One region of the Novosphingobium kaempferiae genome, then DNA from elsewhere that is predicted to be linked to it. Evidence: predicted binding sites of a transcription regulator. Region 1 holds the regulator's gene; each other region holds the start of a gene.

What was found. Region 1 encodes LexA, which represses DNA repair genes until DNA is damaged. Its sites were predicted from a motif close to GTTCCNCNCTTGTTCT; they were not measured.
Region 2: the regulator LexA is predicted to act here: its motif matches at 6,388-6,403, upstream of LO787_RS15425 (putative DNA modification/repair radical SAM protein).
Region 3: the regulator LexA is predicted to act here: its motif matches at 3,301-3,316, upstream of LO787_RS03320 (DUF7146 domain-containing protein).

The regions. Positions count from the first base shown of each region.
Region 1 is NZ_CP089301.1:5,213,446-5,223,858, reverse strand. It holds gene LO787_RS23690 (sensor histidine kinase) at 1-1,200, shown strand, start outside; gene LO787_RS23685 (hypothetical protein) at 1,202-1,399, opposite strand; gene LO787_RS23680 (citrate synthase) at 1,555-2,838, opposite strand; gene gltX (glutamate--tRNA ligase) at 2,850-4,316, opposite strand; gene LO787_RS23670 (ComEC/Rec2 family competence protein) at 4,452-6,560, shown strand; gene lexA (transcriptional repressor LexA) at 6,726-7,418, opposite strand; gene LO787_RS23660 (molybdopterin molybdotransferase MoeA) at 7,520-8,746, opposite strand; gene moaC (cyclic pyranopterin monophosphate synthase MoaC) at 8,734-9,219, opposite strand; gene trpC (indole-3-glycerol phosphate synthase TrpC) at 9,254-10,045, opposite strand; gene trpD (anthranilate phosphoribosyltransferase) at 10,056-10,413, opposite strand, start outside.
Region 2 is NZ_CP089301.1:3,391,832-3,402,244, forward strand. It holds gene LO787_RS15400 (TonB-dependent receptor) at 1-1,749, opposite strand, end outside; gene LO787_RS15405 (FecR family protein) at 1,754-2,692, opposite strand; gene LO787_RS15410 (RNA polymerase sigma factor) at 2,762-3,286, opposite strand; gene LO787_RS15415 (hypothetical protein) at 3,394-3,639, opposite strand; gene LO787_RS15420 (UdgX family uracil-DNA binding protein) at 3,723-5,147, opposite strand; gene LO787_RS15425 (putative DNA modification/repair radical SAM protein) at 5,144-6,385, opposite strand; tRNA gene LO787_RS15430 (tRNA-Pro) at 6,611-6,687, opposite strand; tRNA gene LO787_RS15435 (tRNA-Ile) at 6,741-6,816, opposite strand; gene LO787_RS15440 (polysaccharide deacetylase family protein) at 6,895-7,899, opposite strand; gene LO787_RS15445 (sensor histidine kinase) at 7,937-9,817, opposite strand; gene LO787_RS15450 (Lrp/AsnC family transcriptional regulator) at 10,074-10,413, shown strand, end outside.
Region 3 is NZ_CP089301.1:672,019-680,637, reverse strand. It holds gene LO787_RS03350 (AbrB/MazE/SpoVT family DNA-binding domain-containing protein) at 1-249, opposite strand, end outside; gene LO787_RS03345 (JAB domain-containing protein) at 446-988, opposite strand; gene LO787_RS03340 (hypothetical protein) at 1,021-1,461, opposite strand; gene LO787_RS03335 (hypothetical protein) at 1,512-1,844, opposite strand; gene LO787_RS03330 (helix-turn-helix domain-containing protein) at 1,903-2,466, opposite strand; gene LO787_RS03325 (RNA polymerase sigma factor) at 2,704-3,195, shown strand; gene LO787_RS03320 (DUF7146 domain-containing protein) at 3,486-4,424, shown strand; gene LO787_RS03315 (ParB/RepB/Spo0J family partition protein) at 4,458-6,461, shown strand; gene LO787_RS03310 (hypothetical protein) at 6,772-6,966, shown strand; gene LO787_RS03305 (hypothetical protein) at 7,072-7,317, shown strand; gene LO787_RS03300 (DUF932 domain-containing protein) at 7,556-8,619, shown strand, end outside.

The sequences.
Region 1 (10,413 bases):
CTGCCGGTCGCTTGCGCCGTGAATGCGCAGGACGGCAGCGATGTGATCTCCACATGGGTCGAAGTCGAGCCGGAGGGCGAGGGCTGCGCGATCCGCGTGCGCAGCTGGCACGCCGAGCCGCTTATCGCGCTTGACGGCACCATTGCTGGACAACGCCGTGCGGTCACCGACCGGCATCTCGCCGAACTGTCCGCGTGGCTCGATGCCGGGCAGCGGGTGATCGCGGCGACATCCGATTCGGCAGAACTTGCCGGGCTGGCCGCCGCGATGGAGCAGGGAATCGGCCGGAACTGGACGGATTTCCTCCCGCCAGAGAACGTCACGCACCAGCAGCCGCTGCACTGGCGCCTGCTCGACGGTGCGCCGGTGATCGTCGAGGGATCGTCGCGCAGCTGGCGCGTGTCGCTGATCCCGCAGATGCGCCCCGGCTACGAGCCTTCGGGCTTCGAACTGCTGCTGCTTTCCGATCAGGCCCCGCCCGATGCCATCCCGTCGGAGCATCGCGTCGTACAGGCGCCGCGACGGGGGCTGGTCGGCCAGGATCTCGCGCCCGTGCTCAAGCAGCCGATCGCGCGCATCGTCGCCAATGCCGAGACGATCCGCACGCGCCTGGCCGGGCCCTTGCCCGATGCTTACGCGGAATATGCGGGCGAGATCGCCAGCGCGGGCAAGCTGCTGCTCGATCTGCTGGAGGACATGGCCGACCTCGAAGTCGTCGAGGCGGACGGCTTCGTGACCACGGCGGATTTCATCGACCTGTCGGAAGTGGCGCGACAGGCGGCGGGTATCCTCGGCGTCAAGGCGCGCGAGAAGGGCATCGTGATCGAGGCTCCCGGCTTGCAGGACAGCGCGCCCGCGCTCGCCGAGTTCCGCCGCGTGCTCCAGGTGCTGCTCAACCTCATCGGCAACGCGATCCGCTATTCGCCCGAGGGCTCGCGCGTGACGATCAGCGTCGAGGCCGATGGCACCCGTGCGCGGGCTATCGTCGGCGATCAGGGGCCGGGCCTCGGCATCGCCGATCAGGAACGGATCTTCGAGAAGTTCGAGCGCCTCGGGCGCAGCGGCGATGGCGGTTCGGGCCTTGGCCTCTACATCTCGCGCCGACTTGCGCGGGCGATGAACGGTGATCTCACCGTCGAAAGCACGCCGGGGCAGGGCGCGCGCTTCACGCTCGAGGTTCCGGGCGACCCGGAAGGCTGAGCTAGCAGCGCTTTCCAAGCCAGACGACGATCCCGCCGACCACCGCCAGTACCGCGCCGCGAATGGCCCAGCTCTTTTCGCCGACCATGAAGCTGTCCGCCGGCCACTTGAGCACGCCCGTGCCCTGCAGGACGACGAAAAGTCCGGCCGCAATGGCCAATATGCCCAGCGCCACCGCCAGGATTCGAATGAAAGACATGTGATAGCGGCCCCGTTGGAGCATCGAGGATGCGCTGCGGATGAGGCCGGATTGTGGCGCAAGTATCCAAATGGACAAGCCCAAACGAAAAAGACCCCCGCTTTCGCGAGGGCCTTCTTCGGGTAACCGCGATTGCTCGCGGATATCGTCGCTGCTCAGCGCTTGTCGACGGGCACGTAGTCGCGCTGCGTCGGGCCGGTGTAGAGCTGGCGCGGACGGCCGATCTTCTGGCCGGGATCCGAGATCATTTCGTTCCACTGCGCGACCCAGCCCACGGTGCGGGCGAGGGCGAACAGCACGGTGAACATGGTGGTCGGGAAGCCGATCGCCGACAGGATGATGCCCGAGTAGAAGTCCACGTTCGGGAACAGCTTCTTCTCCGCGAAGTAGGGATCGCTGAGCGCGATCTCTTCGAGGCGCAGCGCGGTCTCGAACAGCGGATCGGTGACGTTGAGAGCCTCGAAAACCTCGCGCAGGGTCGACTGCATGACCGTCGCGCGGGGATCGTAGTTCTTGTAGACGCGGTGACCGAAGCCCATCAGGCGGAACGGGTCGCTCTTGTCCTTGGCGCGATCGATGTAGTGCTGGATGCGATCCGGCGTGCCGATCTCCTTGAGCATGTTGAGCGCGGCTTCGTTCGCGCCGCCATGGGCAGGGCCCCAGAGACAAGCGATACCCGCCGCGATGCACGCGAAGGGGTTCGCGCCCGACGAACCGGCAAGACGCACGGTCGAGGTCGAGGCGTTCTGCTCGTGGTCGGCGTGGAGGATGAAGATGCGGTCCATCGCCTTCTCGACCGCCGGGATCACCTCATACTCTTCCGCCGGCACGCCGAAGGTCATGCGCAGGAAGTTGCCGGTGTAGCTGAGCTTGTTGTCGGGGTAGAGGAAGGGCTGGCCGACCGAGTACTTGTACGCCATCGCCGCGATCGTGGGCATCTTGGCGATCAGGCGGTGCGAGCTGATCTTGCGATGCTCGGGGTCCGCGATGTCGGTCGAATCGTGGTAGAACGCCGAAAGCGCGCCGACGACGCCGCACATGATCGCCATCGGGTGCGCGTCACGGCGGAAGCCGCGATAGAACGTTGCCAGCTGCTCGTGCAGCATGGTGTGGCGCGTGATGGTGTTCTCGAAGGTGGCGAGCTCATCCTTGCTCGGCAATTCACCATTCAGGAGCAGGTAGCTCGTTTCCATGAACGACGAGTGTTCGGCCAGCTGGCCGATCGGGTAGCCGCGATGAAGCAGAACGCCTTCGTCACCGTCGATGTACGTCAGCGCCGATTCACAGCTCGCGGTCGAGGTGAAGCCGGGGTCGAACGTGAACTTGCCCGTCTGGCCGTAGAGCTTGCGGATGTCGATCACATCCGGGCCAACGCTGCCCTTGAGAACCGGGTATTCGAAGTCCGCGCCACCAGCGCTCAGTTTAGCCTGATCACCCACCAATTATCTCCTTATGACTGCGACCCGGCGGGAACCTGTGCCTGCTCGCCAATGCGCGCGAGGCTCTCTTCCCGTCCGAGCAGTACCAGTACGTCGAAAATCCCCGGCGAAGTCGTCTGACCCGTCAGGGCTGCCCGCAAGGGTTGCGCGAGCTTGCCGAGTCCCAATCCGAGGGCCTCGGCCATTGCCTTCAGGTTGGCTTCCAATGCCTCAAGAGTCCAGTCGGCCTGGCCGGACAGGCGCTCGTGAATCGCCGCAAGGCGCTCGCGCCCCTCGACGGTCAGGAGAGCCAGCGCCTTCTCGCTCATGGCGAGCGGGCGCTTGGCGAAGAGGAAGGCAGAGCCTTCTGCAAGTTCGTTCAGGTCCTTTGCACGGACCTTGAGCACGGGCATGGCGCGGACCAGCAGGTCGGCAGGTCCATCGCCGTCCACGCCATCGAGGCGCGCTTCGACGAGACCTGCGAGCCGCACGTCGTCGGCCTCGCGCACATAATGCCCGTTGAGATTCTGTAGCTTGGCAAGGTCGAAGCGCGACGGGCTCTTGCCCACGTCGACCATGTCGAACCATTCGATCGCCTGCTCGCGGCTGATGATTTCCTCATCACCGTGGCCCCAGCCGAGGCGCAGCAGGTAGTTGAACACCGCTTCGGGCAGCAGGCCCATCTCGTCGCGATAGGCGTCGACGCCCAGCGCGCCGTGGCGCTTCGACAGCTTGGCGCCGTCCGAACCGTGGATCAGCGGAACGTGGCCGTAAACCGGCACGTCCCAGCCCATGCCGCGGATGATTACGAGCTGGCGGAAGGCGTTGTTGAGGTGATCGTCGCCGCGCAGGACGTGCGTCACGCCCATGTCGTTGTCGTCCACCACCACGGCCAGCATGTAGGTCGGCGTGCCGTCGCTGCGCAGGATGACGAAATCGTCGATTTCCTCGTTCTGCACGGTCACGGAGCCCTGGACGAGATCTTCGATCGTCGTCTCGCCGTCACGCGGCGCCTTGACGCGCACGACCCACGAACGGTCGGCGGGCCAGGTCGAGGGATCGGCGTCGCGCCATTCGCTGTCGATGCGGAACGGCCGGCGCTCTTCCTGCGCCTTCTGACGGCGCTCGGCGAGTTCTTCCTGGGTCAGGTAGCAGCGATAGGCGTTGCCGCTCTCCATGAGCTGCGCGGCCACTTGCGCATGGCGGTCCGAACGCGCGAACTGGAACACCGGCGCCTCGTCACCGTCGAGGCCAAGCCACGACAGGCCGTCGAAGATCGCGTCGATCGCAGAATCCGTCGAACGGGCGCGATCGGTGTCCTCGATGCGCAGGAGGTACTTGCCGCCATGGTGGCGCGCGAAGAGCCAGTTGAACAGCGCCGTGCGGGCGCCGCCAATGTGGAGATAGCCGGTCGGCGATGGAGCAAAGCGCGTGACGACAGGGCGGAGCATTGGGGCCTCCTTGCCAGTCGCTTCGCCCGATGCACTGCCGCTTGCCATCTACCCGACCTTCCTGTCCTATTGGCGGCCATGGGGACCCACGCCGCGACTTGTCAAAATCCGCCTCCGCAGGGGCCTGGAGCCGCTGCATTGCAGCATGGGCCATGGACCGGTGAAGGCGTCTTGTCGAGGGTTTTGGCGGTCGTCGAGCGTTTTCTTTCGCAGGCCGGATTCGATCGGGCTCCATGGCTCACGGTAGCCTTCGCAACCGGCATAATTGCGTGGTTTTGGCTGCCTTCGGCGCCATGGTGGGCGGGCTTTTGTGGGCTTTGTATTGCAGTTTCTGCAATTGCTTGCGCGTCCTTTCGTTGGTGCAATGCGTGGCCTCATGCGATGCGGGCGCTTCAGGTGCTGCCGCTGCTTGTGCTGGCGGGATGCATCGTGGTGTGGGGCCGGTCCGAACTGGTCGGCCAACCGCCCATCGCCCGGCCGCTTTCCGGGACATTTACAGGTCGGGTACTGGGCGTCGAACCACAACCGGCACTGGAGCGCGACCGGCTGACGCTCGCCATGCGCGAGCCGGAAACCGGACGCGCCATCAAGGTGCGCGTGAACGTGCCGGGAAAAGCCTCCACCGCGGAGCTTTCGGCGGGCGATCTGGTGGCATTCAAGGGACGACTCATGCCTCCCGCGCCGCCGATGTTGCCGGGAGCATACAACTTCGCGCGTACCTCATGGTTCTCGGGCATCGCGGCGACGGGTTCGGCGATCGGGGAGATCGAAGTCATCGAACCGGGCATGGACGACGACGCATGGCTTTCCGGTCTGCGCCAGTCGCTCACCGATCATATACGCGAGCGCATCGGCGAACGGCGCGGTGGTATGGCCGCTGCCTTCGTCACGGGCGATCGGGGCGGCATTTCCAGATCCGACGACGAAGCGATGCGCGATTCGGGGCTGGCGCATCTGCTTTCGATCAGCGGGCTGCATGTGAGCGCGATGGTGGGTGCGGTCTACCTGATCGTCATCAGGGTGCTCGCACTGTTTCCCTGGCTGGCGCTGCGGGTCAGGTTGCTGGTGCTGGCGGCGGGGGCGGGGGCGCTGGCGGGGGTGGGTTATACGCTCCTGTCAGGCGCCGAAGTGCCGACCGTCCGCTCATGCATAGGCGCACTGCTCGTACTCGCTGCCATGGCGCTCGGTCGCGAGCCGCTGTCGCTGCGAATGCTGGCCGTCGCGGCTTTTTGCGTGATGCTGTTGTGGCCGGAGGCGGTGACCGGCCCGAGCTTCCAGATGAGCTTCGGCGCGGTGCTGGCGCTTGCCGCCGTCACGACGTCCGAGCCGGTGCGGCACTTCCTCGGCCCCCGTGGCGAGGGCTTGGCGATGCGCGGGCTGCGCCATGTCGGGCTGCTCCTGCTGACCGGCGTGGTGATCGACCTCGCGCTCATGCCGATCGGCCTGTACCACTTCCACCGAGCGGGCGTGTACGGGGCGATCGCCAATGTCGTGGCGATCCCGCTGTCGACATTCGTCGTCATGCCGCTGCTGGCCGCCGCGCTCCTGCTGGATGTGGTCGGGGCAGGTGCGCCGATGTGGTGGCTGGCGGGCCATGCCATCGATCTGCTCACCGGCCTGGCGCACTGGTTCGCATCCCGACCCGGAGCCGTGAACCTCCTTCCGGCCTCGGGAACGGGTGCCTTCCTCCTGTTCGTGGCTGGGGGACTCTGGCTGGGCCTGTGGAGCGGCCAAATCCGTTGGCTGGGCCTGCCACCGGCACTGATCGGCACGGGGCTGCTGGCGCTGGCTCCACCTGCCGATATCCTGATTTCAGGTGATGGCCGTCATGTCGGTCTGGTCGATCCTGCAGGCGGCCGCCTCTTCGTCCTGCGAGATGGCGCGAGCGGTTACGCGCGGGACAACCTCATGGAACAAGCTGGCATGGAAGGCGAGCCAATGCCGCTCGACCGCTGGCCGGGCGCCGTCTGCAACCGGGACTTCTGCACTCTGGAGATCAGGCGTTCCGGCATCACCCGTCGCCTTCTCGTGTCCCGTGGCCGCGATGCAGTGCCTGAACGCGCCCTGGTCGCCGCCTGCGAGCATAGCGACATCGTCATCGCCGACCGATGGCTGCCGCGCAGTTGCCAGCCTCGATGGCTCAAAGCCGACCGCGCTTCGCTGGCCGAGACCGGTGGCCTTGCCGTTTATATCGAAGACCAGCGCATCGAAACCGTGGCTCAGACGCAAGGCGAACATGGCTGGTGGCGAACGGCGGCGCCCAACACGGCAGTTAAGCGTGCGCATCGCTAGGCCTTGCGGCCAATTCGACATATCATGCCGTCATAAGGCTTGGGCGGTAAGGCAAGCCATATGCCCGCACCACTACTGCCGGTCATGAAGGCAAAGCACCTGCGGCAGCAATTGGGATTGAAGCCCGTTCATCCTATGGGTCGAACAGGCTTCAGCAAATGAACTTCAATTGTAGCGACGAAGCAGGCCGGCGAGCTTGCCCTGGACCTCGACTTCATCCGGTCCGTAGATCTGCGGCTCGTACGCGGCATTGGCCGGGTCAAGCCGAACCATGCCAGATTCGCGCCGGAGATACTTCAGCGTCGCTTCTTCACCACGGATGAGGGCCACGACGATTTCGCCGTCGCGCGCCGAGTTGGTGCGCTTCACAAGTGCAAAGTCGCCATCGAGAATACCGGCTTCGACCATCGAGTCGCCGGAAACCTCGAGCGCGTAGTGTTCTCCTGATCCGAGAAGCGCAGCGGGAACAGGTAGCATGGACTGCCCTTCCAGCGCCTCGATCGGTACGCCGGCAGCGATGCGGCCGTGCAGCGGGATTTCGATGACGTCATTGGCAGGCTGCGGCGCGCTTCGCGCAGGCTGAATCGCCGCGATGCCGGTGTCGTCGTTAGTGGCCGTGGCGCGCGAGGGCTTCGTCCCGGCATTGTCGGGTTGGCGCAGCACTTCTAGGGCGCGGGCACGATTGGGCAGGCGGCGGATGAAGCCGCGCTCCTCCAGCGCAGAAATCAGCCGGTGAACGCCCGATTTCGACTTGAGATCGAGTGCTTCCTTCATTTCCTCGAAGCTCGGGGAAATGCCGCTGTCTTCGAGACGCGTCTGGATGAACCGGAGCAATTCGTGCTGCTTGCGCGTCAACATTGTCGCTGCCTTTTCGTAACCTCCGGACCAGGGAAAACCTGACCTTGTTTGTTCTGGTAGTGAACATTGAGGGAACAATCAAGCAACGAATCGAAACGATCTTAAGCAATACCGCCATTCTGAAGCAGATAGATTTGAACCTTGTCGTTCACCCGCGCGTCTTCGGCAAATGCGGCGCGGTCGATAAGGACATTGCTGGCCGCAATGGAGGAAAGTGCGCCGCTGTCCTGCAAGGGATTGGCGATGACGGTTTCCCCATTCCACCATCCGCGCAAGAATTCGCGACGCTTTCCGTTGGCACGCAACGGTTCGCCTAACGAGGCCGTGAAGTGCATCGGTAATGGCTGTGCAGCGCCAAGCATCGCGCGGAGCATGGGTAGCATGAAATGATAGGCGGTGACGTAGCTCGACACCGGATTTCCGGGAAGTCCAAGCACGATCTGGCGGCGGCCATTTGTGTCGCGCGTGGCCACTAGAATGGGTTTGCCCGGCTTGATCGCCACGCGCCAGAAATCGATGCTGGCACCCCATCGTTCGAGAGCGGGACGGATGAGGTCGTGATCGCCTACCGATGCTCCGCCGCTGGTTACGATGAGGTCGGCGTCGGACGATGCCTCGAAAGTGGAGGTAATGGCCTTGATCGTATCGGGAACCGGGCCGATCCGCCGGGCATCGACGGCGGTTGAACCCGCCAAAGCCAGGAGCATCGCGCCGTTACTGGCGGGGATTTGGTGAGGCGCGCAGTGCTCCGGGTCGGCAGCAAGTTCGTCGCCGCTGTCGATGATGACGACGCGGGGCTTGCGGGATACGGGCAGGTACTTGTGTCCTGCCGCGATGGCGAGGGCCGTCTGTGCGGGACCGACCGGCTTGCCTCTAGGCAGGATTTCAGCGCCTTCGATGAAGTCCATGCCGCGAGGGCGGATATGCTTCGTTGCGGGAACGGGCGCTTCGCCGGTCAGCGATATCTCGTCGCCATGGCGCGCCAGATCTTCTTGGAGAATTACTGCCGATGCGTCAGCGGGCAACACCGCGCCGGTGGAGATGCGGACGGCCTCGCCGATTGCGATAGTGCCGATATACGGATGACCCGCCGCGCTTTCTCCCACGACACGCCAGGGGCCGGTGAGGTTCAAACCAGCGACGGCATAACCGTCCATCGCTGAGAGGCTGGCCGCAGGCTGGGTCCGGCGGGCATGGAGCGGCTCGGCGAGATATCGCCCGAGAGCGCCTTCCACATCGACGTGCTCGATCGTGAGCGGAGATGCCAAGGCAAGAAGCCGCGCCTGCGCTTCCTCCAGGGGAAGGGGGGGCGCGGTTACTCGGTCCATCCTGCAGCTTTCCAGTGGCCGGACTTGCCGCCACGCTTCTCGACGAGGCGGATTTCGCCGATGACCATGCTTTTGTCCAAGGCTTTGGCCATGTCGTAAATCGTTATGAGTGCGATGGAAGTCGCTGTTATTGCTTCCATTTCTATGCCTGTCTTGCCTGTCAGCGAAGCAGTCGCAGTGGCGCGGATCGCATCGGCCTCGAACGTGAAGTCGATGTTCACGGCATCCAGCGCGAGCGGATGGCACATCGGTATGAGGTCGGCAGTCCGCTTGGCCGCCATGATCCCGGCGATCCGCGCTGTGCCAAGAACATCGCCCTTCGGCGCATCTCCGGCCTTGATGGCATCCAGCGCCTCCGCCGACATCGTGATGCGCCCCGAAGCGACTGCGAAGCGTTGTGTAGGCGATTTGGCGCCTACATCCACCATGCGGGCCGTGCCTTCGGAATCGATGTGCGTAAGGGTCTTGCTCATTTCGTCTCCCTCTTCACACAGCGGGCAGGCCGGATCAAATGCCGGTAAGGAGCATCCGCGTTGCGGCTTCGATGTCGGCCTGACGCATGAGGCTCTCACCGACGAGGAACGTGCGTGCGCCGCTTGCGGACAGGCGTTCGAGATCGGCGTGGGTGTTGATCCCACTTTCGCTGACGAGCAGCGTGCCTTCCGGTGCCAACGGGGCGAGGCGCTCGGTCGTCGAGATATCGGTTGCGAAGCGCTTCAGGTCGCGATTGTTCACGCCGATAAGTCTGGATTTCAAGCGGCTTGCACGATCCATCTCGGATTCATTGTGAACTTCGACGAGGCAGTCCATCCCCCGTTCGTGCGCTGCAGCCTCGATCTCCGCCATGAGCACGTCGTCCAGCGCAGCGACGATGATGAGGATGGCGTCGGCACCGATGGCGCGGGCCTCGACGACCTGCCACGGATCGATCATGAAGTCCTTGCGGATTACCGGCAGCGCACACGCGGCGCGGGCGGCGATCAGGAAATCCTCGTGGCCCTGGAAATAGGGTGCATCGGTCAGGGTCGAGAGGCAGGCTGCGCCGCCCTTTTCATAAGCGACCGCGTGTTCTGAAGGACGAAAATCTTCTCGGATCAATCCTTTGGATGGTGAAGCTTTCTTGATTTCCGCAATCAGCGCGTAGTCGCCGGCGGCCTTTGCGCGAAGCGCTGCCTCGAAACCGCGCGGCGCGGTTTGCTGCGAAGCCCGTGCATCGAGGTCTGACAGGGTGGCGAGCACCTTGCGGGCCGCGACTTCCTCGCGCTTGGTATCGCAGATTTCGGTAAGCTTGTCGGACATGGATTCCTCGTCAGGCGCGGGTGGCCGCGATCCAGCAGTCGAGCAGCGCTTTCGCCAGCCCCTTGTCGATGGTTTCGGCGGCTTCCTCGACGCCTTCGGCCCAGCTATCGACCTCTCCGGCGACCATGAGCGCGCCTGCCGCATTCAGGAGGACCGCGTCACGGTAAGCACCGTGTTCGCCGAGCAGAAGGCGGCTGAGGGCTTCGGCGTTGTAGGCCGGATCGCCGCCACGGATGGCTTCCACCGGAGCAACCGGAAGTCCGGCATCCTGCGGCGTCACACGTCGCATCGACAGTTCGCCGCTGCGAATGTCGGCCACTTCGTTGCCGCCGGCGAGGCTCAGTTCGTCGAGCCCCTCGTCGCCGGAT
Region 2 (10,413 bases), 1.8 Mb from region 1:
GGTGCCGGTGCGGTCGCTTTTGAAGCGGCGCACGAAATCGCTCTCGATCGCGAAGCCGCCGGGGCGGAAACCCTCCTGATAGCGCATATAGAGGGTCGTCGCGTCCAGCACTTCGGCGTTGAGCGCGATCGAGGGCAGGACGGCGGTGGAGGTGCGGTCCGCGGTCGTTGCAGCGCGCGCGAAGGCCAGACTTTCGGTCACGGCGGGCAGCACGTCCTCGCCCGATCCGCCGAGGCGCGAATGGGTAATGCGCCCGCCAGCGGTCGCAGTGAGGCCCGGTCTGATGCGCAGACTGGCCTCGGCATAGAGCGTGAATTCATCGATCGTGTTGCGCACGCCGGTAGCGGCGGTGGTGCTCACGAAATTCTCGAAACTGCGCGTCAGCACGGTGCGGTTGTGCGTGTAGCTGGCGCCGACCAGCCAGCCGAAGCCGTTGGTCGCAGGCTGCCACAACCGCGTTTCGTGCGCGATCATGCGCGTGCGGTTCTCCTGCGAGAAGCGGCGCAGGTCGGCCGGATCGACCGTCGCATCGTAGCGCTCCTCCAGATGCTGCCGCACCGCGCCCGTCGTCGAGCGCACGCGGACTTCGCCGATCCGGCCCGAGATCACGAACTGCCCCATCAGGTAGTCTGCGTCCGATCCCTCACGAACCCGCGCATTGCTGGAAAGCGGCGGCTCGGCGTCGCGCCCGGCGTACTGGCTGTCGCGCGCGTCGGTGGACTGGCCGAGGCCGATCAGGTCGACCGTCCAGTCCGGCGCGATCTCGGCGCGAAGCGCGGCGCGGCCTCCGACGATGCTGGTGCGGTTGACGTCCTTGCGACGAAGCAGCGGCTTGTCGATGTAGCCGCCGAGGGTCGCCACGTCGAAGTTGGCGCGGAAGGCGACCGTCTCGCTCACCGGCACGTTGACCATGCCCGCCGCGTCGCCGCCTGGCGCGCCGTTTTGCGTCAGCGAGCCGCCGACCGCCACGGATCCGCTGGTATCGCCCACCACCGGCGGGTTGGGAACGAGGCGGATGATGCCGCCAAGCGAACCTGCGCCGTAGAGCGTGCCCTGCGGACCTTCGAGCACCTCGACGCGGGCCATGTCGGAAAGGCGCAGGTCCGGGTCCGGCGCGTTGTAGCTGAGGCGCAGGTCGCCGAGGTACTGGCCCACGGTGGCCTGCGTCGGGCCGGTGAAGCTAGAATCGGCGATGCCTCGGATGAACAGCTTGTTGCGTCCGCTGCCGAGGTGCGTGGACGTCACCGTGGCGACGCGCTGGGTGATCTTCTCGGTTCCGCCGATGCCGCCCGCTTCCAGCGATTCCCCGTCGAGTACCGAGACCTGCCCCGGAATCTGCCCGATGGTGAGATCGCGCTTGGAAGCGACGACGACGATCGGATCGGCGGCATCGTCATCGGTCGGCACCGGAACCGGACGAACCGAGGCGGGGCGCGGTGCGGGCGCAGGGCGGGCAATGGCCGCAGCTTCGATGCGCCACGCTCCGGGCGCGACCGCGATTGCCCGTCCACCAGCCTTGCGAGCAAGTCGGCGCACGGCCTCTGCGGCATCCATGCGGCCACGGATCGCGGGCACCATGCGCCGGGCTACTGCAGCGTCGGCGACGACGATGCTTGAGCGGGTCTGCCGCGCGAGTTCGATGGCAACCTGACCCACGGAACCTGGGCGCACGTCCACCATCGCCTTCTGCGCGAAGGCGGTAGCGGGCATGGCCATCGCGGCCGCCACGATCCAGGCGCCCTTGCGCATTCCGTCAGCGAGAGCCGATCACCCAGCGACCGTTCTGGGAGCGCACGGAAAGGCCGAGCAGCGGACCGATTGCGGCGGGATCCTTGCGCAACGGGGCCACGAGGATCGAGCCGGAAACCGCAGCCGTCCCGCCGCTTGCGGCGACGTAATCGATGCCGGTCGCGCTCTTCAACTGCGCGGCGACTTCCTCGAGCGACGCGGCCTCGAAAGTCAGGCGCCCGTCGCGCCACTCGCCGACCTGTTCGGCAGGCAGGCGGGTGAGGGTGTAGTCGCTCGCGCCCGCCCGGCGGCGAAGTACTTCGCCGGGAGACACGCGCACGTCGGCGCCATCGGGATCGTATTGCACCGCGCCTTCGGATACGGCGACGCTAAGGCCGCTCGCATCGTGGCGCACGTCGAACACGGTGCCGATGTCGACCAGTCGCTCGTCGCCTACCGCGACCTCGAAGGGATGCGCGGCGTCGTGCCGCACCGTGAACAGGGCCTGCCCGTTCTGGAGGCGGGCGTAGCGCTTGTCCTTGCGATCGAACTCGACCGCGGTGCCGCCCGCCAGTTCCACCCGCGTATCGGCATCGAGCGTGACACGGCGGGTTTCGCCGAGCGCGGTCTCGACCGTGTAGAGATCGCGCTGCGTCCCCTGGAATGCCCAGAAGGCGCCGACCACCGCGATACTTGCGGCGATTGCGCTCGCCAGCCACGGGCGGCGGCGGATCGGCGCATCGACGGCGACATGATCGTCGTTCGCAGGACCAGCCTCGGTCAGTAGCGTGGTCGCATCGTCCACCGCTGCGGTCACCGCGTCATAGGCGCGCGCATGGGCAGGGTCGGCTTCCAGCCAGAGGGTGAACGCCTCCCAGTCGGCGAATGCGGGGTCGCCCGCACGCACCGCCCAGCCGAGCGCTTCGTCCCGAATAGTCATGTCATTCGCCATGTCGTTCGCCATAGGGCGCTCCTTCTGCGACATAGACGGAGACGTTCGGTCGGAGCCTTACCCCGATGCATCGCGCGGGGATCATTGCGACCGCTCCTTCCATTCGCTGAGCGCCCGATATGCCACGCGCAGGTCGGCTTCCACCGTGCTGAGGCTGACGCCGAGGTCGGCGGCGATCACCTTCTGCTGCGCGCCTTCGATGCGATGGCGGCGGAAGATCGTCGCCACTCGAGGGCCGAGGCCGTCGAGCAGCGCGAGCACGTTCGCGGCTTCCTGCGCGGCGGCCATGCGGCGTTCAGGCGAGGGTTCTGCCGAGACGCCGGGCGGATCGCCGGCATTGATCTCCGTCCAGTCCCGATCGCGCGCGCCGGATTGCCGGGCGGAACGAAACCGATCGATCATCAGCAGGTCGGCGGTGCGGAAGAGATAGGACAGCGGGGAGGCGACCGGGCCGGGGCGGCTTGCGGTGATCTTCAGCCAGACTTCCTGGACCAGATCCTCCGCAGCATCCCCGGCGCCGCGCGCGCGCAGGAATCTGAGCAGCTTTTCCCGATTCTCGAGAAAAGCCGCTTCAAGGCCTGCGGCGGGGGAGGGTTCTGCGGTCACTGAAGGGCTTGGCTACTGTAGTCGGCCAGCCTGATAGACGTTCGAAAGCATTCGGGGAAGTACCGTCGTCCCGAAGGTGCTCCGGGGCGACGGACCATATTTTGTGTTCAGTTCACTGCGCGTATGTGTCCGTTAGTTTCCTTGCCGAGCGGCTTCTGTGGCGCTGCTTCCACCATCGAGTCATGCTCGGCGAAGATTCGCTCGATCTCGGCGCGCTTGTCGAAGATCATGCGCGCAACGCCGGAGGTCATGCCACCTTCATCGCCAACGCGGCCGAGGACGGCGGCGAGGTCTTCCAAAGTCGCACGTTCGGCGCTGCTGTGCAGTCCGCCCTTGGCGTCGCGGTAAGCCATGCATTCGCTTGCCATGTGCATTCCCCTTCGAATTATTACCTATGAGAGAATGCTTATGTCGGCATTGAGTTGCATGAGCGCAGTTATGCTTGTGGATAACTCTGTGGAACTTGGTCGCTGGCAAGCAGTCCGGCCAGTCCCGCGAGATCGCTGGCGAACCGCGCATGTTCGCGCTCGCGTGCCTCGCCGTCGAGCCGCAGGAGATAGCTGGGATGCGCGGTCAGCCAGACTTGGGTGCCATCGGGAAGAGCGATGGCCTGCCCGCGTTCGCGCCCGATCGATGGCGTTCTCCCCAGTAGCCCGCGAGCGCTGCTGGCGCCCAGAGCCAGCACCACTCTCGGCCTGACCAGCGCCCGCTCGGCGTCGAGCCACCATCGGCAGATGTCGATCTCGCCTGCCGTCGGTGTCTGATGCAGACGGCGCTTGCCGCGTGGCGTGAACTTGAAGTGCTTTACCGCATTGGTGACGTAGGCCCGGGCGCGATCCACGCCCGCCTCGTTCAGTGCGCGGTCGAGAAGCTGGCCTGCGGGGCCGACAAAGGGGCGGCCTTCCTGCTCCTCGCTATCGCCGGGTTGCTCTCCGACGATCATCAGATCTGCTTCGCGCGGACCTTCGCCCATGACGGCACGGGTGCCGGTGCAGCCGATCGGGCAGCGGCGGCATTGGGCGATGCCGCTGGCGACGGCGTCGAGACTGGAGGGCGCTGCCTCCGCTTCGAACAGGTCTGCTCCGGTGGCGATCATGGCTGCCTCCCGCTTGTGAGCGCCGGCGATGAGGTCGGGTATCTGGCGCGCTTCGGGAAGGTTCTTCCAGTATCGGCGGGGCATCTCCTTCACCATCATGCCGACCTTGAGACGCGCCGGATTGAAGATCGACCGGTAGTAGCCGAGCCATAATTCCTCGGTCGCGTCTTCTGCGGGGGCGTCACCACGGGACGCGGGCGGGCCTTCCAGCAGGGCCGCGCCGTCCCAGTGCAGAGACATGCGCGGCGTCAGGATCGACCAGCGCTGGCTGGTGAACCGGTTGACGAAGAAATCGGCATTGGCGCGTTCGATCCGGTGTTCGGGTTCGAACCAGGCGACGTAGCGCTCCGCGCCATCCTCGTCCCTTGCGATCCGGAACCGGACAAAAGCCCGCATCTTGTGGATGTCGCGCCGCACCTGCTGGGCCAGTCGTTCCAGCGCTACGACATCGCGGTCCGCCGCGTCGTCTAGCAGGCGAGGGTGCTCCTGCAGCCGCCACAGCATCCTGTAGAGCAGCGCCAGCCGCGACGGTTCGGTGTGAAGGATGACGCTGCGCGCCAGATCTATGAAAGCCCGGCTCGCACGCACTTCGCGCGACGCATTGTCCGGCATCGAGGCGGACGGCGCGTCTGCAAAGAGATCGGCTTCGCCGGTCCCATCGCTCCATGCGGCCTGCTCCGGCGGTGTGCCGCATTCGATCAGTCTTCGCGCCTCTGCACGCCAAGCCTCGAAGTCATCGGGCTCGCGAAGGTTCGCCGCGATCACGCGAAGAGTTCCATCTGCTCGGCTGGCGGGGCCAACATCGCCCGCAAGTCCGCGCGATCGGTGAGCAGCGTGGGGCACCAGTCCGTCGTGACGATGAAGGGGCGCAGCTTCCGGACCGAGACTGTCAGCCGGGCAACGTCGTCCAGCCGAAGCGCGCGATGACGCCGCGCGACGATGATCGCATCGACCGCCTTCACCCCAAGCCCCGGCACCCGCAGCATCGCCTCACGCGGGGCGCGGTTGAGGTCCACCGGGAAGCGTTCGCGGAACTTGAGGGCCCAGGCCAGCTTGGGGTCGATGTCGAGCGGCAGCATGCCGTCGGCTCCCGCCGCCTGCTGCACTTCCCGCGGCGCAAAGCCATAGAAACGCATCAGCCAGTCTGACTGGTATAGCCGATGCTCGCGCATCAGCGGCGGGCGCTTCAGTGGTAATACTGCGCTCGCTTCCGGGATCGGACTGAAGGCGGAGTAATAGACGCGCTTTAGCGAGAACCGGTCGTAAAGCGAACTCGCCTTGCCGACGATCTGCGCGTCGCTCGCTCCGTCCGCGCCCACAATCATCTGCGTGGATTGCCCGGCAGGCGCGAAGACCGGCGCCTTGCGAAACCGCTTCTGCGCATCGTGCGCTTCGATGATCGCGCCCGAAAGCTTGCCCATCGCGCCTTCGATCGTCGCGCCGCTCTTGTCAGGGGCAAGCCGGGCGAGGCCGCTGTCGGTCGGCAGTTCGACATTGATGGACACGCGGTCGGCCCACAGACCTGCCTGCGCCACCAGTTCGGGGTCGGCCTCGGGGATCGTCTTGAGGTGGATATAGCCGCGGAAGTCATGCTCTTCGCGCAGGATACGCGCGACTTCGATCATCTGCTCCATCGTGTGGCTGGACGACTTCACGATGCCGGATGAGAGGAACAGTCCCTCGATGTAGTTGCGGCGATAGAACGATAGCGTGAGGTCCACCACCTCCTGCGGCGTAAAGCGCGCGCGCCGGACGTTCGAACTCTTGCGGTTGATGCAGTAATGGCAGTCGAAGATGCAGTGGTTCGTCAGCAGCAGCTTGAGCAGCGAAATGCATCGGCCGTCCGGGGCATAGGCGTGGCAGATGCCCATGCCTTCGGTCGAACCCAGCCCGCGCCCGTCGCGGCTGTTGCGCTTGGCGGTGCCTGACGAGGCGCAAGATGCATCGTACTTGGCTGCGTCCGCGAGAATCTCGAGACGCTCCATGACGGAGGAACGGGACATTCGTTCCTTATATGTTCTAAATTATGGCGATGCAAGGCAGGCATGGTGAGTCACCATGTCCGGGAAATCGGGATAGGTTCGAAAGGCTTGGCGGAAGAGACTGCCATCGCTGCCGACGGGTACAGCCCCTGGCTAACCCCCTGTCACCGGCAGTGGTCGCGGCGACCGGCGTCCCGGTCGTCGCGGCCTTTGCAGACCGCCGCCGTTTCGAACGAAAAAGGGAAATGGTCGGGGAGACAGGATTCGAACCTGCGACATCCTGCTCCCAAAGCAGGCGCGCTACCGGGCTGCGCCACTCCCCGACCTGGGGTTTGTCGATGTTCGTCACTTCTTGGGGCGAAGGACGTTCCAGCATTGGTGGGCCCGGCAGGATTCGAACCCGCGACCTAGCCGTTATGAGCGGCCAGCTCTAACCGCTGAGCTACAGGCCCCCGTGCCGGGCCGGCCCCATCGACGAGGGCCGGTGCCAAGCCCGTTAGCTTGGCGCGACGGATCAGGCAAGCGGCGTTCTATCCGCGTTGCACAGAGTTCATGATTTCGCCGATGCTTGTGGGCTTGATGCCGCGCCGCGCGAGGTGGGTGAACAGGGCGCGCCACCAGTCATAGAGCGCGTCGAGATCGGCTTCGTTGCGGACGTAAGGCGTGTGGCCGGTCGCCAGCGAGGGGCTGTGGAAGGAGAAGACCAGCACCGGCAGGCCTTCGTCGATCGCGATGTCCACGCCGCGTAGCGCTTCCTCGGCGGTGATGCCTTCGGGTGTCAGCGGGATGCGTTCGAGAAGACCCGTGCGTGCCAGTACGCCGCGCACGGAAGGTGCGCGCCAGAGGTGGGGGTAGATGATGTTGCCGACCTGGCGCAGCGGTCCCCAGTAGACGGTCGTCAGCGGCATTTCGAGCAGGCGGCGTTCCGCATCCACCCAATAGGGACGCAGCGGGTGCTCGCGGTAATTGGGACCGTTGGTGCCGCTGTAGTCGAATCGCGCGCGCACCGAGGTATCCACGGCGATCCCACATTCCATGAGGATTTCCGCCGTGCGCGGGCCAAGGCCGTAGCGCCCGGCGCGATAGCTGCGCGGGGCGGTGCCGAAGGCGCGCTCGATGCGGTCGCGCAGGGTGTGGAGCTTTTCGCGTTCGAGTTCGAAGGGAAGATTGCCCGCGTAGCTGTTGCGCTCGTTCACTTCCTCGACGAAGGGCGGGCTCACCCAGGGATGGAGCTGCACGCCGACTTCGGCGCGCCCGTTCGACACGGCGTCGCCGATCGCTTCGGGAGCGAAGGAGGAGTCCGCCACCGGCCAGTCGATCAGGTACGATGGGACGACGCCGAAGCCTTCGCAGAACTGCTGGAACTTGCGCAGGGCTGGGACGGTGACGACGCTGTGCGTGTCACGGTCGAGCGGGGCCGACCAGTCGAACTCCTCCTCGGTGTCGACGGTGACGATGAAGCGCTGGCCGAAATCCCCGGAAAACGAGGCGAAAGCCTGCCTGCCCGGCGGCTCCAGGAGATTCGGTCCCGGCAACGGTTCGGTTTCCTCTATGGAGCGCATCCCCAAGGAATTACTGCGGAAAAGTTGCCGAACTGCTATTCCCAGTGTCTGTCCCGGTCAAGGCGGGGAGCGACAGGTGGAGCCGGTTCTCGACGCGACCAAGCAGGCCCCCGGCTGCGGAGGCTTCCGCAGCCGCGAGGCGCAGGGTGAAGCCTATCCCGAACATTCCAGCAGCGAGCGACTGTCCGCGTTCTCCCGCGACGGCATCGAACAGGGCGTCAGGCCCGCGCTCGGCGAGGACGGCGGGCAGGGTGACGCTGAGATCGACCATGTCGCCATGCAGGCTCCAGCCGAGGTCGAGTCGCTCGCCCGGCGCGGTTGATCCGGCGAGCGCGGCGAACAGACGCCAGACGAGGCGCTCCACTTCGGCGCGGGCGATGCGGACCGGCAATGCTGCGGCGGACAGGTCAGCGGCGAGGGCGAAGCCGCTGCCGCGCGGCTCGGTCCAGGCGCGCAGGCGCACGATGGTCTGGGCGAGGACGCGGGCGAGGTCGCATTCGCCGTCCTCCAGCGGGAGCGCGCCCGATTCGAGCTTCACCAGCCGGTCCAGTTCCTCGAACCCGGCAAGGATATGCGCGCAGTCCCCGGCGATGGCGGCGGCAAGGGCTCGGTATTCGTGCGGGGCCGGGCCATAGAGCTGCTGCTGGATGATCTCGGCGGCCACCTGGATCGCATTGGCGGGGGTGCGCAGTTCGTGGAGCACCTCGCGCATCCGGTCTGCCTCGGCATGGGCGGGAACCGGGACGACCGGCACTTCGATAGGCGGGGCAGGGCGGCGCAGGCGGCCGCAGTAACCGGCGAAGCGGCCATGTTCGAAGCGGGCGACCGCATCGACCTGCCACGGGCCGCTCACCGCCGGAGCGCCGGTGACCGAGATTCGCGTACCGCGCAGCGGCAGGCGCTGGCGCAGGGCGTGCGCAAGGTCGGATGAGGTGGCATCCAGCGACAGGCCCGTCACCGAAGGCGCGTGCGGGCCGTCGGCCCAGTCGATGCGACCTTCGACATCGGTGGTGAAGTCGATCGCAAGGGCGAGGCGCTGCGCGACGGGCGCGGTGTCGCCGAGCGGCAGGCGTGGCGAATCGGTGCGGAAGTCGGGCGGGCCCTTGGCTTCGCGGGCCTTGCGGAATTCCTCGATGCGGCGGACGATTGCGCCGATGCCCGCCTCGCGGTGCGGGGCAACGAGGTGTGCTGCGGTTTCCTGCACCGTGCCGTGCGGCTGGGCCTTCTGCTGCGCCGCACGGGCGCGCGCCCATTCGCTCAGCGAGGTGGGCGGCGGCGGGTTGCCGGCCATGTCGAGCAGTTCGAGCACGTCGTCCGAGATGTCCTGGTCGGCGGCGATGTCGCCGGACGGGCGCTGGAAACGGGCAGGCGGGATTTCGGGAATGGGATCTTCCGGACGCGGTTCGGCCCAATCGGATTCGGCGCCGGATGCGACGGCTTCCGTTTGAGCGGGAGGCAGCGCGCGGTCACGCACGCCGAGGCGCTCTAGCAGGCCTTCCACCTGCGGGGAAAGATCGCGGCGATGACGCAGGATGCCGCGCGCGCGCACAGGCAGGCGCGGGATCAGCGCGAGCCATGCCGCGTCGTCGAGCCGGGCCGCCGCGATTGCGGCGCAGGCGACGTCGGGCTCTGCGCCTACGAGCCATGTCAGCAGGCGGGGATTCGCCATGGGCTGCAGCGGCTGGCGCAGGAGCCGCGCACGGTCGGCGGGGGGAAGCTGGCGGCCGAGCTGGCTCAACCGGACGAAGGCGGCATCGACCATTTCGCTCGGTTCGGGCGAATCGGGGGTCTGGCCGAGAATGTCGACGAGTTGCCTGAACTGAATCCGCGCGATGCCGTCCCCGGAGGGCGGCGCGCGCAGGACAGTGGCAAGGCGGTCGTCGTAGTACATTCCATCTCCAGGCGCGGCAAATCGCGCCCCGGCTTCACGTGGCAGATCATGTCCTATGGCCCGGTGATGTTTACCATAAGGAAAACGACGGGTCGCTTTTCGTAGCAAACCGCACATCGAACGAAAGAGTGCAGTTTCGGGCGTTGCAAAGCGGGACGATTACGCTATGGCATAATATTATTACGGCACACTGGCGTTTTCGATGTGGATGTTGCAACGCGGGGATGTGAGGGGTGCCTGTCCCAAGGATTTTTGAATGATCAATCTCGATGAAATCGACCGCCACCTGCTTGCGGAACTGCAGGCGGAAGGTCGTATCACCAATGTCGAACTCGCCCAGCGCGTGGGCCTGACCGCCCCGCCGTGCCTGCGCCGCGTGCGCAGCCTCGAGGAAGCGGGCGTGATTCAGGGCTATCACGCCGATCTCGACGCATCGAAGCTGGGCTTCACGATCACCGTCTTCGCGCTGGTCAGCCTCAAGAGCCAGGCCGAGGAATCGCTGCGCGCCTTCGAGGATCACATGAAGGGCCTGCCCGAAGTGCGCGAGTGCCACATGCTCAACGGCGAGATCGACTTCATCCTCAAGATCGTCAGCC
Region 3 (8,619 bases), 1.2 Mb from region 1:
GGGTGTTAGACTAAGATCAGTACGTCGGTGATCGAGGGTATCTCCAGTTCTTCTGATGGCACCCAGCTCTTCGAGCCGTCCCGCACGGCGATGCGCCTTCGAGGCAACCTCGTCGACCGTCAGGCAGGCCTGGAAGAGCTTTCGTCCCTCCAGTTCGGCGAGGTAGATGCTGAACAGGGAATAGAAATATGGTTTCGCGGAGAGGACCGGACCCATGCGCTTGCCCACTTCCTCCTCGAACTGCAGCATTAATCGGCAAATTGCTGCGCGCGCCTGTGACGAGAGGTGGTCATCCCGCGTGCCCCCGTCCGGCAAAGGCGTCGCTCCTATCATTTCCACGCCACTGTCCTGATATGTGGCAGGTGTTGGTCCCGGCGATCTGACAGCAAGTGCCAGGCGACAGCGCAGCCGCAACAAGGCGGTGGAGGCGAGAAAAGTGGCCCGTTCATTTCAGATATCCGGCACGCCGGAAACTTACCACGCCGCCCCGCGCGACGATAAAGTGGTCGTGGATGATAATGTCGAGAGACCTTGCTGCCTGAGCGATGCGACCCGTTGTATCACGATCGATCTGTAAGGGTTCCGGATTTCCCGACGGTCGGTTGTGTGCAAGGATGATGGCGGTCGCTCCCAGCTCAATACATCGTTTCATGACCTCGCGTGGATAGACGTGCACTGCCGAAACCTTTCCGACGGCCATCACTTCGTCCGCGATGAGTTCGTTGCTTGCATTCAGGAAAAGTATCCGGAATTGTTCGACGGGATCGAATGCCATCACACCGCGCAAATAATTCACCACATGCGTGTCGCCTGGAAGCAGGGGGCGGGCTGCGATCTGGTCTCGCAGCAGGTGTCGGACGGCGGCGGATACGCGCTGAAACGTCTCTTTGACCATGCTCGCATCACCCAGGATCATCGTGCGGTCGCGGCGCCGCGCGGCCAGCGTACCTCCCAGTGAACCGAACCTGCCCAGCAACTGTGAAGACATGAATCCGGCATGCTCGGGGTGAGTGATGCCGATCAGGTCTTCCAGGATGCGTCGGCACCCCACAGACCCAACCGTCTGCAGTGCCGCCGGGTTGCCACGAGCAGAAGGACCTGTGCGATCCAGCTCCACATCGCCGCAGCTGTCATGTAGGCCGCCCAGTCCGAGCCGGGCGCGAAGAGAACGCCAATGTGAACCAGCACTTCTGCTCCAAGAAGCGCCGTGATCCAAAGCGGCCAGAAGCGGGTACTTCGGATGGAAAGCCATAGAAATATACCCCATATCGCAACGTCGGTCACGAGGATGCCGGTCTCGATCTGATAGAAGCGTGATCCCGCCGGCTTCACCATCAGAGCGCTGGTCCAGGCGCCCGCAAAGAGAGTCAGCGCGCCGATCTGCTCCGGCCTGCCGCCTCGGATCAGCGCGTAAAGCGTGCTGAATGCGAGCAGCCCAAAAAACAGGAGATGTCTTGTCACGAACCCCCCAGGAATAGGGGCGGGCGGCTTTGCGCGGCCCGCCCTGGGTTTCAGACTACGTGCAGCTGTGGCAACTCGGCCGAATTCGGTTTGATGAGATCGCCATAGCTGGTCGGGGGCAACCCGATCTCGTCACTGGCATACTTGAGGTTCGCATGGGCCGCGACGATCTTGCTGCGCGTTTCGACCACCAGCATCAAGGCAGATGCCGAACTCAGGATAGCATCCTGACCGACGATCGCTGATATCCGGCCATCAAGCCGGGCCAAAGGCAACGCGGCGTTCAACTCGGCAATACGGGCCACTGCGAGATCAAGGGCGTCTTCGGCGGCGAAAAGTCGCTCGGCGACCGTACGGGCAATGGCTTGGCGTTGAGCACGCATGGTTTCTCCTTTTCCGCTCCTTTGGGAGACGGGCGAATGCGATTGGATGAAAAGGTGCTCAGGGACGCAGCAGACTGGTCAGTCCCGTGAGCAGCGATGCGGCGGATCCGACCCCGACGATAGTCCCGAGGGTCATAGCGCCGATGACGATCATGGTATGGACGGTCGTCAGGTCATTCTGCGATCTCCCGCGAATACGCATCGGCACGAGGTCCATCAAACCTGGAACAGCTGAGACAACGAAGTGATCTTGCTGCTGCTCTGTGAGCTCGATTGCAGGTGTGTCCGCGTCGTTGGTGACGGTCACACCTGAGGGAAGATCAGCCGGATCGGAAACACCCAGAAACTGGGGGGGTAATTTCTTACCCATTTCATCCTCGGAAAGTTGCTGCTCCCAAAGCGCGAGGTAGCGAGCCGCCTGTCCGCGGGCGGGCACACCAAGCGTCTGGCAGGCAGAAGAGATATGTTTGTACGCAACGCCGACGGAGATCCCCAGCTTGATTGCGATCTCCTTGGTTCGATAGCCGTTCGCGACCAGTCGCAAGCAGTCTCGCTGGCGGGGAGTGAGGCGCTGCAGCAGCGCCTCATTTTCACGGACCCAAGTCATCGCGTGCTTGTCCACTACGGTCTCCTGCGTAGGACCTGCCCCCGGCCAGCCGCAGGTTGCAGGTCAACTCTATCTTCTCTCCCGCTCACCAAAATTTATCGTTCAGACGTAACTCCATAATCCGGCGGAGGTAAATACCGGACGGCGTAGCTCACGTATCCTTACTTGCCCAGAAACCATATCTTTCGACGGAGCGTGGCACAGGAGGGAAGGGGGGCGGAACCGGTAGGTTTACTCTCCGGGAGCCCACCCATGACAACCAAGCATGGCCATATACTGCGCAAATACATTCGCGCGGTCGTCAGACCACCGCGACGCCTTCTGGATATCATCCGCCGGGGAAGTCGGAAGATCATGCGATCACGTGTCAAGGCCGCGCTCCCTGCGCTGAGGGCACTTTCAGCCCGCCCAGTGGCGACCCTTAAGCCTGAACCCAAAGCGCCGCAGCAATGGCGCATCGGTACCGTACTGTCATTACCGCATGCGCCGGGCCGGGCGGGTCACCGATCCGGCGATGGTCCACGTGTTAGCGTCACCCCCATGGCGAGGCAGATCGCCCGCATGCAGGAAACCCTGGACAGCTTGCCAAAGATGACACGCGCCATCTTTATCGCGCATTGTCACGACGAACTCACATTCGAAACGATTGCCCAGCGCTTCGGCATCCCCGTTTGCGACGTAGTGCGCGAAATCTCGCTTGCGCTTGTTGCCCTTGATGGCGTCGACAGCGAAAAGGATGTCTGAAGGGCGGCATAATCCGTCCCCCTTCCAGCCAGCAGCGTCGTGCGTCTGCCGGCGACCCTCCCGCCATTCAACCTCACGCATCGCCGCAACCGGTGCCCAGGTCCGCGAACATGTGGCGAACCGCCGACAGCAGGGTTGGCGAAGCGCCCCTGGCAATTTCCGATGCCCGCTTGTGCAGCTGTCAGTGGGCACCGCGCTGAGGGTCATCCTCGATACTCCATACCCTTCAATCGCCACCGGACCGCCGCTCGAGGTGGCGGCACGGCGCATTTCTGGACAGGAGCGTTCCCATGTTCTTTCACTGCTCTTTAAGAAATCCCGACCTCGAAGCCCTGGGCGCCGAAATCGTGACGCGCCTTGGCGGAACCTGGCGGCCCGGGAAAGGCCTATGCCGGTGCCCTGCCCACGATGATCGGCGACCTAGCCTCTCGGTCCGGGTAGGTGAGCGAGCCTTGCTCTTTAAATGTTTCGCCGGCTGCGACACCCGCGATGTGATCCGCGCGGTGCGCACTTTAACCGGAGAAGCCCTCTCACGCGGTGAATACCAAACTGCGCCCGGCGGGTGGATGAGCCCGGAGTTATGGCGCCGCCGGCGTGCCCTGGCAGTGTGGGAAGAGGCGGCAGAGATTTTCGGAACCCCCGCGCAGTTCTACCTTCGGCGGCGCCACATTACGATCCTGCCCCAAGCTCTGCGTTTCCATCCGCGCACCCCGATCGGGCTCGGCTCCGCGCTCGAATATCGCCCCGCGATGATAGCCGCCTTGTGCGAGGTCGATGCGTTCGGCAGCAAGCGCTTCCACGCGATCCAGCGAACCTTCTTCGATCGGAAGGACGCGCGGCGCGCACGCGATCTGCCGGATCCTCGCATGACGCTGGGGCGGCCGGCAAATGCTGCGGTGATGCTGGCCGAGGCCACCTCGGAGCTGGGGCTTGCCGAAGGTGTCGAGACAGCGCTGTCGGCTATGATGCTGTTCGGTATCCCGGTCTGGGCGACACTTGGCAGCGACCGCCTCCATCAAGTCACGATCCCCTCGAACGTGACAAGGCTGATGTTGTTTCCCGACAATGATCCGGCCGGTGTGCTCGGCAGTATGAAGGCAATGCAATCTCACGGACGACCGGGCCGCACAATCGAGACCGCGTTCCCGCCCGGACTTTTCAAGGACTGGAACGACGTGCTTCGGGTCGGAGGGGAGGGAGTGGGGGAGTGGTGGCGGCAAGGGGCCTGACGGTCAGGCTGTCACCGCCAGGAGACTACCGACATGACCCAACTTCCTATCCTTGTTCGGGCATCGAATCTCGCCAAGTCGCCGAGCAACGTGCGCACTGTCAGCGATGCGGTGGCCGATGCCCAGCTCGAGGCGAACATCGCTGCGAAGGGCGTGCGCCAGAACCTCATCGGCGTGCCCGTTTCGCGAAAGAAGGGGCACTACCGTATCATTGCCGGCGGCCGCCGCCTCGATGCGGTCCATCGACTGATCGCCAAGGGCGTGTTCGACGCCGACTATCAGCTCGCCGTGCTGGTTCTGGGCAACGCGAAGGACGCGATCGAGACCAGCCTCGAGGAGAATTTCTTCAATCTCACCATGAATCCGGCTGACACATGCCGGGCCTTCCAGGACATCATCGAAAGCGAGGGCAAGACGCCCGAGGACGTGGCCAAGCGCTTCGGTCTCACCGAGCGTTTTGTTCGCAGCCGGCTTCGCCTCGCTGATCTCGCCGATCCGGTCTTCGAGGCACTGCACAACGGCGAGATTACGCTGAACGTGGCGGTGGCCTACGCCAGCAACAGCGACCGGGCGCGGCAGGCGGAAGTCTTCGAACTGCTCAAGGACGGCTACTACCGGACCAACGTCAACGAGATCAAACGCCAGCTCGCCGAAGACACATATGTCGGCAGCGATCCCAAGGCGCTGCTGGTCGGACGCGACGCGTATATCGAGGCAGGCGGCCGGGTAGATTTGGACCTCTTCTCCGACTCGACCACCGAGCGCTGGATCGATGGTCACCTCCTCAATCGTCTTGTTGCGGACAAGCTGGCGGTCGCGGCCGAAACGCTGCGCGAACGCGAGGGGTTGGCGGAAGTCCGGATCATCCCCGCGACTCATGTCACCTATAACGAGACCTGGGATCTGCGCCCGCTCAAGGGCGAAACGCCCGAGCTGACCACCGAACAGCAGGCGCGTCTCGAGCAACTCGCGGTTGAAATCGAAGCGGCCAACGAGGCCTGGGATGAGGCCGATGGAGAGGGCCGGGCCGACCTGGCGAACCATGTCGAGTTGCTCGAGACGGAATATCGCTCGATCGAAAACCCGGCGCCGATTCTGACCGACGAGCAGAAGGCCGGGGCGCTCGCCTATGTCGTCATTGGTCATGACGGAGAGCCCCGGCTCCACGAGCAGCTTTACATCGCGCCGGTCGAGGAAGAGGCCGACGAAAACAACCTCGAGGAAGGCGGGGACTACGATGCGGTCGAGACTGCGGTCGTCGCTGCAGCGGGCAAGACCACCTACAGTCAACGCCTTTCGCAGGAACTGGCTGAGATGAAGAGCGAGTTGCTGCGCGTCCATATCGCCAGCGATCCGCGCTTCGCCCTCGACCTGGGTACCTTCTGGATGGTCGACAAGGCGACCCGGCATTCGGGCGGTTATGACCTCGCGACCGAGCTCACGGCCGACAAGCCCTCGTCGCCCCTGACCGGGTTCCAGAGCGGTACGTTGGCCGCCGAGGAATGGGGCAAGATCGACGAAGCGCTCGATCGCAGCTGGACGGAGGCGGGCGACACCAGACATCGCTACGACGCGTTCTGCGCGCTTCCCGACGAGGCGCGCGCGGCGTGGCTCGCCTGGGCAGTTGCCCGAACGCTGCATGCGGTCACCGCGGACAGCAAGGCGGTCACCTTCGTCAATCATCTCGGCATCAAGCTCGACATCGACGTCGCGGCCTGGTGGCGCCCGACCGCGAACAACTATTTCGACCGCCTGAGCAGCAAGGCCGCGATCCTTGCCCATCTCGACGAGATTGGCGGGCAGGAGCTTTCGAGTCGTTATGGAGCATCGAAGAAGCACGATCTCGCGACCTCGGCCGAGAAGATCTTCGCAGGCACCGTGCCGGTCGAAGCGGGAATCCAGGATGCGGCGCTCGCCTGGGTACCCGATGTCATGCGCTACGCCCCGGTGCCAATCGTTGACGAAGAAGTCGAGCTGTCGGCGGTGAACGTCGAGGGGCATGATCCGACTGAGGACGAGCTGCCCCAGGCTGCCTGATCGCCCCTGAAAGTTCCGGGGTCGTGGCGATGCTGCGGCCCCGGGGCTTTTGGCGTTCGATCGCACTAGTCTATTTCGCTCTGACATAGGCGGTAAACGCCTCATCCAGCCGTTCCCGCATCGCTCCTTCGACTGGCTCGGCCTCGTGCCACGGCCCTCCTCTTTTGCCGCAGCCCGGCTGGGAGGGAAGGGGGAGCAGGGCTGGCGGACCGAGATGGTCCAGATTCAACCCGGAGTTTGACCCCATGTCCCACCCTCTGTTTGCGCTCGTCCCTTCCCACCAGCCTGAAACCACACCGGCGCGACCCGCATGCAGGCGATCGCGATGCGGGCAAGCCTTTGGCAGGATATCGATCGCAATGAATTTCAAAAGCTTTGGGAGGCAGAGGCAAGCGAGACCGAGGCGAGGGTCGAAATCGAGACCGTCAGTGTCGCGACCGGCCTCCTGCTTCCCGTCTGGCACCGGCTGCCACAAAAACGACGTTCGTGTCTGGCAGATCGATGATGGCGAGGGCACGTCGATCCTGGGGCGGTTGATCCCGGTTGATGCCGTGCGGGCCTGCGGTCGGCGTTCGGTCTTGATGGCAAGCTCGAACTTACCGGCACTGAAATGATCGCGGCCGCTCAAAAAGGACCGGGCATCGCGACACCGGGCCTTGGTGGCGCAATCCTGGCGCCGGCTTTGGTCAATGGCACGCGCCGGCTCGAGATCCGCAATTACCGGCCTGAAGATCACGAGCGGCTGAAGGCGCGCGGTGCCTTCAGCGAGGTCATTCAGTACAGGACCCGGCTATTCGTGCCGCTGGACCAGTCGAACGAGGTGGTCGAAGCGATCGTGGCGATGACACGGATTTGATTTGGGGGACGGCTCTGGCCCGCCAACAGCTCAGAGCGCGTCGAGGTCATGACGGGTGACCCATGCCGACATCCATCGGCTCGCAATATGATCCTGACGGGCGCCTGCTTCACGAATGGCTGAGCAGGCAAGCCGCCTTCGACTGAATTCTCGGCGCCAACGGTGGGTGGAGGGAAGGGGGTGGGGATGAATTGGCCTGTCCGAAGCGGATTGGCCTTCACATCAAGGAGATCCTCTCATGGCAACGCTTGCTCAGCAAAATGATGCGCCTCGAGATTCCGGAGCATACAAGGTCGATATCACCCGCGGTCGCAACATCGGGCGGGTTTCGTCCGAATGGTTTTCGCGTCCCGATGACGAGAAGTTCCTGTCGCTCGATGCGCTTTACGACAATGTGCGCCGCCGCGCCGAACGCGCTCACACTCGCGTGGTCGAAAGCCGCGACGTGCGTATCGAGGCGAGCATGGATAACCCCGAGCGCCTGAGCCTTATCGTTCCGGGCGAGGCGGAACCGATCGCGCCGACAAACTGGTCCTTCGGCCAGCTCTCCAGTCTGGTGGGCGCACCCGCCTCCTATCTCCGCAATCTTCCGGCGGCTCTTGCCGGGATCAATCTCCAGCACGGCCTGCTCAGCCACCGGGACGAACAAGTGAAATTGCTCAAGACCCATGAAGGCCGCGCCGAACTGCGGGCCGTTACCGGCCCTGATTACGGACGCATCTGGGATCACGAGCTGGTCGCAGCCGCCATGAAGATCGCTGGCAATGGCGTTTCGGATACACGCTGGAAGGTGCCCGGCGTCCTCGACTGGGGTTCCATGCAATACAACCCCTATGTGGACGTCACCCGCGAGACGACTACGCTCTACGCATCGGATCGGGATGTTTTCCTGTTCCTGGTCGACGACACGCATCCCATCGAAGCTGGCAAATTGCCCAATGGTGAGCCCGATCTCTTCTTTAGAGGCTTCTATTGCTGGAACTCAGAAGTCGGCTCCAAGACTTTGGGAGTCGCGACTTTTTACCTCCGCGCCGTGTGTATGAACCGCAACTTGTGGGGCGTTGAAAATTTCAAGGAGATCTCGATCCGGCATTCCAAGTTCGCAGCCAACCGTTTTGCCCATGAAGCCGCACCCGCTCTCGAGACCTTTGCCGACAGCTCAGCCTCGAGCTTCGTCGAAGGCATCAGGACAGCACGTGGCCGTATCGTCGCACGCACCGGTGAAGATCGCGAAAATTTCCTGCGCAAAAACGGCTTCTCCAAGTCCGACACGGCAAAGATCATCCAATCGGTGATCGCCGA